One region of the Nocardioides sp. AN3 genome, then DNA from elsewhere that is predicted to be linked to it. Evidence: riboswitches for the same ligand, from Rfam matches in the RefSeq annotation. Region 1 holds a riboswitch; the other holds the start of a gene.

Region 1 (4,206 bases):
GACGAGGCGGCGGTAGCCGGCGGCGTCCTCGGCCGGGACGAAGGGGTGGAGGTCGGCGAAGCCGGGGAGGGAGATGGGCTCCATCTCGGTGGTGGCGTTGAGCTTCATCGTGCACGAGCCGAGCGGGATCATCCCGCGGTCGAGCGCGTAGTCGCGGCCGGACAGGCTGCGCAGGTAGCGCAGCATCTGCGTCTCGCTGTGATGGCTGTTGAAGACGTCGTGTGTCAGGTATGGCGTGGTGCGCACCAGGCCCTGCGGGAGCGCCGACGGAGTCGTGCGGTCGAGCTCGTCGAGGTCGACCGCCGGCGCGCCGCTCGCGCCGGCGCCGAACGCACGCAGGACGCTGGTGATCGTGGACCGAGTCGTGGTCTCCGAGGTCGACAGTGAGACCGTGTCGGCGTCCACCAGCCGCAGGTGCAGGCCGAGCGCGCGAGCACCGCTGACGACGTCGGCCGCCTGACCCCGCACCGAGACCGTCATCGTGTCGAAGAACGGCTCCGTGCGGACGTCGTGGCCAAGGGCGCGCAGCCCGGCGGCCAGGACGGCGGCGTACCGATGGGTGCGGGTCGCGATCGCACGCAGGCCCTCGGGACCGTGGTAGACGGCGTACATCGACGCAGTGACCGCGAGGAGGACCTGCGCGGTGCAGATGTTGGAGGTCGCCTTGTCGCGACGGATGTGCTGCTCGCGGGTCTGCAGCGCGAGGCGGTACGCCGGACGTCCCTCCGCGTCGACGGAGACGCCCACCAGGCGTCCGGGCATGTGCCGCTCGAGGCCCTGCCCGACCGCCATGAAGCCCGCGTGCGGGCCGCCGTAGAACAAGGGGACGCCGAAGCGCTGCGACGACCCCACGACGACGTCGGCACCCAGCTCGCCAGGAGCCTCGAGGAGCGTGAGGGCGAGCAGGTCGGCCGCCACCACCACGAGGGCGTTCCGCTCGTGCGCCGCCGCGATCACGGCGCGCGGGTCGGTGACCTGACCAGAGGCCCCGGGGTACTGCACCAGGACGCCGCAGAGATCGCCCTCGGGCAGCCCCTGGCTGAGGTCGGCGACGACCACCTCGATGCCCATGGCGAGCGCGCGCGTGCGCACCACATCGATGGTCTGCGGCAGCGCGTCGGCGTCGACGACGAAGGGTCCGGCGGCCTTCTTGTTCGCCCGACGCACCAGCGTCATCGCCTCCGCGGCCGCGGTGCCCTCGTCGAGCAGCGACGCGTTGGCGGTCGGGAGACCGGTCAGGTCGCCGATCATCGTCTGGAAGTTGATGAGCGCCTCGAGGCGACCCTGGGAGATCTCGGGCTGGTAGGGCGTGTAGGCCGTGTACCAGCTCGGGTCCTCGAGGACGTTGCGGCGGATCACCGGCGGCGTGATCGTGCCGTGGTAGCCGAGACCGATCAGCGACTCCCCCGGCATGTTCTGCCCCGCCAGCTCCCGTGCGAGGGCGGCGACGCCGCTCTCCGAGAGGGGTGCGGGCAGGTCGAGGCTCTCCTCCGAACGGATGCCCGCGGGCACCGCCGCGTCCATGAGCTCGCTGAGGGACCCGAAGCCGAGACGCTCGAGCATCTGACGCTCAGCGTCGCCGTCGATGCCGATGTGGCGATCGACGAACGGCAGGGCGCCGTCGAGCTCGGAGAGGGAAGGGAAGTCGGTCACGGGGACTCCTGGGTCGTCGAGATCAGGACGGCCCTCCCCCTCTGTTGCCCGACCCGTGCCGACGGTCCGTTCTTCAGAGTCGCCTCATCCGCGTGGTCGTGGTGCCTGAGAGTTTCCGGGGAGGAATTGCCCCTTCGGCGCCCCTGTCGAGCAGGGACTCTCCCACGCGGGATCTGCAGCGGCACCCATTCTAGACGACCCGACCCCCGGTCCGTCATCGACGAGCCGAGGGTCAGGCGCGAAGGGGTGTGCGCTGCTCGCGTCAGCCGATCTTGCGGGCGGCGCGGCGAGCGGCGAGCTCGTCACCCGGGGACGGTCCGGAGTCGGTCTCGTCAGCGGCGCGCTCGCTCGGGAGCTCCGAGAGTGTGCCCTCGATCTCGCGCCAGACGCCGCCGATCGCGATGCCGAAGACGCCCTGGCCGCCCTGGAGCAGGTCGATGACCTCGTCGTTGCTGGTGCACTCGTAGACGGAGGCGCCGTCGCTCATGAGCGTGACGCGGGTCAGGTCGTCGGTGCCGCGCTCGCGCAGGTGCTGGACGGCAGTGCGGATCTGTTGCAGCGAGATGCCGGCGTCGAGCAGGCGCTTGATGACCTTGAGGATCAGGATGTCCCGGAACGAGTAGAGCCGCTGGGTCCCGGAGCCGGTCGCGCCACGGACACTCGGCTCCACCAGCCCGGTCCGAGCCCAGTAGTCCAGCTGGCGGTAGCTGATCCCGGCGGCGTTGCAGGCGGTCGGACCGCGGTAGCCGGCGTCGCTGGGCAGGGGCGAGACGTCGTCGGTGAAGAGCAGGCCCTGTTCATCGGCCTGCTTCGCCGCGAGGAGTGCGTCGGCGTTGACGCCGCTCTCCTGCTCGTGCTCGTTCACGCGGTCCTCCGTGAGGTCTACTCCGTTGAGCGTAACGCCGATGGGGAAGGGCCGCGACCTCACTCCGCAGAGCGAACGTCATGGTTGGAGTTACAACAGAGACAGTTCAAGGTAGGACTCGCGATCGCCGGGGTCAAAGACATGTCCGGCGTGTCGCAACCCTCACCCTCAACTTGAGACTGAGGTCTCGGGCGGGCAGCGGTGCGTGCCACGTGCCGCTCAGTGGGCGTCGAAGTCCTCGGGGGTGACATGGTCGAGGAACTCGCGGAACTTCTCGACCTCGTCCTCCTGCTCGGCGGGCACGGCGAGGCCGGCCTCGTCCAGGACCTCCTCGGAGCAGACGATCCGGGTCCCGGTGCGCAGCGCGAGCGCGATCGAGTCGGACGGACGCGCGCTGACCTCGGCGCCGGTCGAGAACACGAGGTTGGCGAAGAAGACGCCGTCGCGGACGTCGGTGATCTGCACCTCGCGCAGCTCGGCCTGGAGAGCGCCGATCACGTCCTTCATGAGGTCGTGCGTCAATGGCCGCGGAGGCACCACGCCCTGCTGGGCGAACGCGATCGCCGTGGCCTCGACGGCACCGATCCAGATCGGCAGGTACCGCTCCCCCGTCACCTCGCGCAGCAGCACGAGGGGTTGGTTGGAGGGCATCTCGACCCGGACTCCCATGACGTCGACCTCACGCACGTCATCAACCCTACTCCGCCCCCGCGGGCGAGCCACGGCCCATCTCGGGTATTGCGGCGCCGGGCGCGGAACCGGCGTCAGAACCGACGCAGCCCGGCCTTCACGAGCGTCGCGTGCAGTCTCACGGAGAGGGCCGCGAGCTCGCCGGCGGTCTCCTCGACGCGGGCGCGGGCGCTGGGATCCGACGTACGCCGCAAGGGGGCCACCACCTGCTCGACCAGGCCGACCTCGCGGTCGGCGGCGGCCTTGAGCCCACGGAGATGGCGCGGCTCGAGACCGTAGTCGGCCAGCTCTCGCGCGGTCTGCAGGATGACGAGGTCGTCGGTGTCGTAGTGGCCGGTGCGCGAGGGCGTCACGAGGCCGAACCCCTCGATCTCGGTGAGCAGCTCGTCGCTGACCTCGGCGATCTTCAGCAGCTCGCGTCGCGAGAGCCGCAAGCCGTCGCGACGGAGGAACGACTCTGCACGGGGCATCCCGTCGGCGGCGAGCGCGACCTGCGGCACGGTGGGCACCGTCGGCTCGATCGCGGGCGGCTCCAGCCCGCGGTCCATGGCGTCGAGGTGCTCCCCGATCACCTTCAGCGGCAGGTAGTGGTCGCGCTGCATCCGCAGCACGTAGCGCAGTCGCTCCACGTCGTCCCGCGAGAACTTGCGATACCCCGAGGGCGTCCGCTCCGGCTTGACCAGCCCCTTCTCCTCCAGGAACCGGATCTTGGGGATGCTGATCTCGGGGAAGTCGGGCCGCAGCAGGGTGAGCACCTCGCCGATCGTGTGGCGCTCGGGCGCGGACCCGGACGCCGCACTCGTCGCCGTCACCATCTGCTCAGGCCCCGTGCCCCGAGTAGAACACGAGGCGATACTTGCCGATCTGCACCTCGTCGCCGTCCTTGAGCACGACCTGGTCGATGCGGTCGCGGTTGACGTAGGTGCCGTTGAGGCTGCCGGCGTCGCTGACCGTGAACGTCTCGCCGCTGCGCGCGAACTCCGCGTGCCTGCGCGAGA
Region 2 (4,206 bases), on a different contig from region 1:
GCCGCCGCTGCCTGACCCGGAGTCGGAGCCGCCACACGCAACGAGCGTGGAGGTCGCGAGCACGGCGATGCCGGCTGCTGCTGCGCGGCGAACGAAGGTGGTGGTCGTCATGGGGGCGTGGCCTCTCTGGTCGGCGTCGTCTGCCTCGGAAGACGGCATGACAACGTTGTCATAGGACAGTACGCCACACGATTCCGCCCTGTGTCAAGCGTCACATCCGAATGGCTATGCTGTGCCGAGACATCGTTGTCAGACAGGAGATCGGCGATGCGGAAGCGAGCCACCATGACAGACGTCGCCGCGCTTGCCGGTGTCGCGCTGAAGACCGTCTCGCGTGTCATCAACGGCGAGCCGAACGTCTCGCCCGAGGTGGTCGAGCGTGTCCGACGCGCTGCTGAGCAGCTCGACTACCGACACAACCTCGCCGCCAGCAACCTGCGCCGCGGAGTGCGCACGCAGACCATCGGCGTCATCCTCCACGACCTCAGCAACGAGTTCGCCGCCGCGCTGCTCCGTGCCATCGACGACCGTGCGCGTGCGGACGGCGTGGCCGTCATCGCCTCGAGTCTGGACGACAGTCAGGAGCGCGAGCGCAACCAGGTGCTCGAGCTGGTCACCCGCCGCGTGGACGGATTGGTCTTGATGCCTGCCAGCGACGACCAGACCTACCTGACGGCGGAGATCCACGCCGGCCTGCCCGTGGTCGCCGTCGACCGGCCCGCGGCTGGCGTCGCTGTCGACACCGTCCTCGTGGACAACCATGACGGCGCGCTCGCGGCCACCAGCTATCTGCTCGACCGCGGTCACCGGCGGATCGCCTGCCTCACCGACCGGTCCTTCCTCTGGACGGCTCGCGAGCGTCGGCGTGGCTACCTCGACGCGCTGGCCCGGGCCGGCGTCGAGGTCGACGAACGCCTGCTCGTGGGTGATGTGACGTCGGCCGATGCCGCATCGCAGGCCATCTCCGAGCTGCTTCGCCTCGACGCTCCGCCGACGGCTGTCTTCACCGCGCGCAACGAGCTCTCGGTCGGAGCGCTGCGAGCCGTTCGTGCCCACCCTGACCCGCCCCTCGCGATCGTCGGGTTCGACGACTTCCCGCTCTCCGACCTGGTCGAGCCTCCCGTCACGGTCGTGCAACAGGATGTCGCCGCCGTCGGTCGTGCCGTCTGCGACCTCCTCTTCGAGCGGATGAACGGAAGTGTGCGCCCTCCCCGGACGGTCATCGTTCCGACCAGGTTGGTCGACCGGGGCTGATAGGCCTCGGGCTTTGTGACCGGGTCCAGCCGCGGCGGCGACGTCAGTCGTAGAGCCTACAAAGTCCACGACATCTCAACGAGTAAAGGCCCGTTGCCTACGCGACAGGAATTTCCGAAGTCGCGGCAAGGTCTTGTGAAGGGGCTCGAATCGACGCTATCTTTCCGGCACCGCGGGCCCACTGGTCCCGAACGGAGTCACAACTGAACAGTGCGCCGCACAAGCCGAAGCGGGAGAGTCCCGGTCGCAACGCGACTGGGCGCCGAAGGAGCAACACTCCCCAGAATCTCTCAGGCCCAGCTACCGCTCCGGTGAGGCGACTCTGGAAAGTCAGGACCTGTGCGTCCTGCGCCAAAGGTGCAAGCCGTCGAGGTGACGGTGAAGCTCTCAGGCATCGATGACAGAGCGGGGAGGTCACCCCTCTACGGGGCCGTCATCGCGCGGTCCCTCGACACCTGGGAGCCTCCCTCATGAGCGATCCGCTCGACCCATCAACCACGCGCGACACCTTCGTCGGCCGCCACATCGGCGCCGATGGGGATGACCAGCTTCGCATGCTCAAGACCGTTGGCTACGAGAGCCTGGACGCACTGGTGGATGCCGCCGTTCCGGTCGGCATCCGCATGGCCGGCGACCTCGACCTCCCCGCGCCGGCGACAGAGCGCGAGGCCGCCGGCGAGCTCGGCGCACTCGCGGCGCGCAACACGGTCGCGACCCCGATGATCGGGCTCGGCTACTACCCGACCATCACGCCGGCGGTGATCCGCCGCAATGTGCTCGAGAGCCCGGCGTGGTACACGGCCTATACGCCGTACCAGCCTGAGATCAGTCAGGGCCGTCTCGAGGCGTTGCTGAACTTCCAGACCATGGTCGGTGATCTGAGTGGTCTGCCGACTGCGAACGCGTCGCTCCTGGACGAGGCCACAGCGGTGGCGGAGGCGATCGGGATCATGCGGCGTGCCGCGAGGTCGACGTCGAACCGGGTGCTCGTCGACGCCGACACCCACCCGCAGACCATCGATGTGGTGCGGACCCGCGCCGCCGCGGTCGGCATCGAGGTCCGCCTGGTCGACCTGGCCGCTGCGCTGCCGGATGGCGACTTCTGCGGGATCGTGGCCTCCTATCCGGGCTCGTCCGGGGAGGTCCGTGATCTGGCGCCGGTCGTCGAGGCCGCCCACGCCTGCGGGGCTTTCGTCACGATCGCGGCTGATCTCCTCGCGCTCACGCTGCTGACCTCGCCAGGGGAGCTGGGGGCTGATATCGCGGTCGGGTCGACGCAGCGGTTCGGGGTGCCGTTGTTCTACGGCGGGCCGCATGCGGGCTACATCGCGGTGCGTACCGGTCTGGAGCGTCACCTGCCGGGCCGGTTGGTCTCGGTGTCGGTCGACTCCAGCGGGCGGCCTGCCTACCGGCTGGCGTTGCAGACCCGCGAGCAGCACATCCGTCGTGACCGGGCGACCTCGAACATCTGCACCGCCCAGGTCCTGCTCGCCGTGGTGGCGAGCATGTACGCCGTCTACCACGGCCCCGAGGGGCTGACTCGGATCGCCGAGCGGATCCACCTGCACGCCAACAAGCTCGCCGCTGCGTTGTGGGCGATCGGCTACCGGGTGGTCAGCCGGTCGTTCTTCGACACGTTCGTGGTCCACGTGCCTGGCGGCGCGGCGGTGGTGGTCGATGCGGCCCGAGAGCGGGGCATCCTGCTCCGGCTGGTCGATGAGGACCACGTCGGGGTGGCCTGCTCTGAGGTGACGACTCGGGAGGACGTCCGGTCGGTCTTCGAGGTCTTCGAGTCGGTCGGGGCTGCCGGGGCCGGGGCTGCCGGGGCTGCGGGTGGGGGGCCGGGTGGCCGGCAGGTTGCGAAGGAGGGCCCGGTCGGGGGGATCCCGAAGCGTCTGCGCCGGACCAGTGTGTTCCTGACTCACCCGGTCTTTCATGAGCACCGGTCCGAGACCGCGATGCTGCGCTATCTGCGGAAGCTGTCCGACCGGGACTTCGCCCTGGACCGGGGGATGATCCCGCTCGGGTCTTGCACGATGAAGCTGAACGCGACCACCGAGATGGAGGCTGTCTCGCTGGCCGGGTTCGCCGACCTGCACCCGTTCGCGCCGCGCGAGCACGCGGCGGGCTACCTGGAGCTGATCGGGCAGCTGGAGTCCTGGTTGGCCGAGGTGACCGGGTATGCGGCGGTCTCGATCCAGCCGAACGCCGGCTCCCAGGGCGAGCTGGCCGGGCTGTTGGCGATCCGCGCCTATCAGGTGGACCGTGGTCAGGGGCAGCGTGAGGTGTGTCTGATCCCGTCCAGTGCGCATGGCACCAACGCCGCGTCGGCGGTGATGGCGGGCATGCGGGTGGTGGTGGTGGCCTCGAACGAGGACGGCACCATCGACCTCGAGGATCTGCAGGCCAAGTGTGAGGCACACGCGAAGGACCTGGCAGCGGTGATGGTCACCTACCCCTCCACCCACGGCGTCTATGAGGAGGGCATCATCGCCCTGTGCGACCTCGTCCACCAGCATGGGGGACAGGTCTATGTCGACGGCGCGAATCTCAATGCTCTGCTCGGTGTCGCCAAACCGGGGCAGTTCGGCGGCGATGTCTCCCATCTGAATCTGCACAAGACCTTCTGCATCCCGCACGGTGGCGGGGGCCCGGGGGTCGGGCCGGTGGCGGTCGCCGAGCACCTGGTGCCCTACCTGCCCACGCACGTGAACCACCCCGACGCGGACCGTCGTGGGGGGATCGGTGCGGTCAGCGCCGCGCCGTACGGGTCAGCCGGCATTCTGCCGATCCCGTGGGCCTACATCCGGATGATGGGCGCGGACGGGCTCACCCAGGCCACCAAGGTCGCCGTTCTCACCGCCAACTATGTCGCCAGCCGGCTGGCGGACAGCTACCCGATCCTGTTCACCGGCGCGGAGGGTCTGGTCGCCCACGAGTGCATCCTCGACG

What was found. A riboswitch is a leader RNA that binds a small molecule or an ion and turns the genes downstream of it on or off. The one in region 1 is predicted to bind glycine.
Region 2: linked by a shared signal. The riboswitch ahead of gcvP (aminomethyl-transferring glycine dehydrogenase) and the one ahead of gcvP (aminomethyl-transferring glycine dehydrogenase) in region 1 are both predicted to bind glycine.

Annotation. Positions count from the first base shown of each region.
Region 1 is NZ_BAAIGC010000034.1:38,486-42,691, reverse strand. Features, by position in the region: gene gcvP (aminomethyl-transferring glycine dehydrogenase) at 1-1,653, opposite strand, end outside; glycine riboswitch at 1,737-1,828, opposite strand; gene ACYQ1K_RS24190 (MerR family transcriptional regulator) at 1,916-2,443, opposite strand; gene ACYQ1K_RS24185 (bifunctional nuclease family protein) at 2,738-3,205, opposite strand; gene ftsR (transcriptional regulator FtsR) at 3,283-4,023, opposite strand; gene ACYQ1K_RS24175 (double zinc ribbon and FHA domain-containing protein) at 4,028-4,206, opposite strand, start outside.
Region 2 is NZ_BAAIGC010000020.1:64,040-68,245, forward strand. Features, by position in the region: gene ACYQ1K_RS19405 (substrate-binding domain-containing protein) at 1-111, opposite strand, end outside; gene ACYQ1K_RS19410 (LacI family DNA-binding transcriptional regulator) at 268-1,254, shown strand; glycine riboswitch at 1,475-1,570, shown strand; gene gcvP (aminomethyl-transferring glycine dehydrogenase) at 1,725-4,206, shown strand, end outside.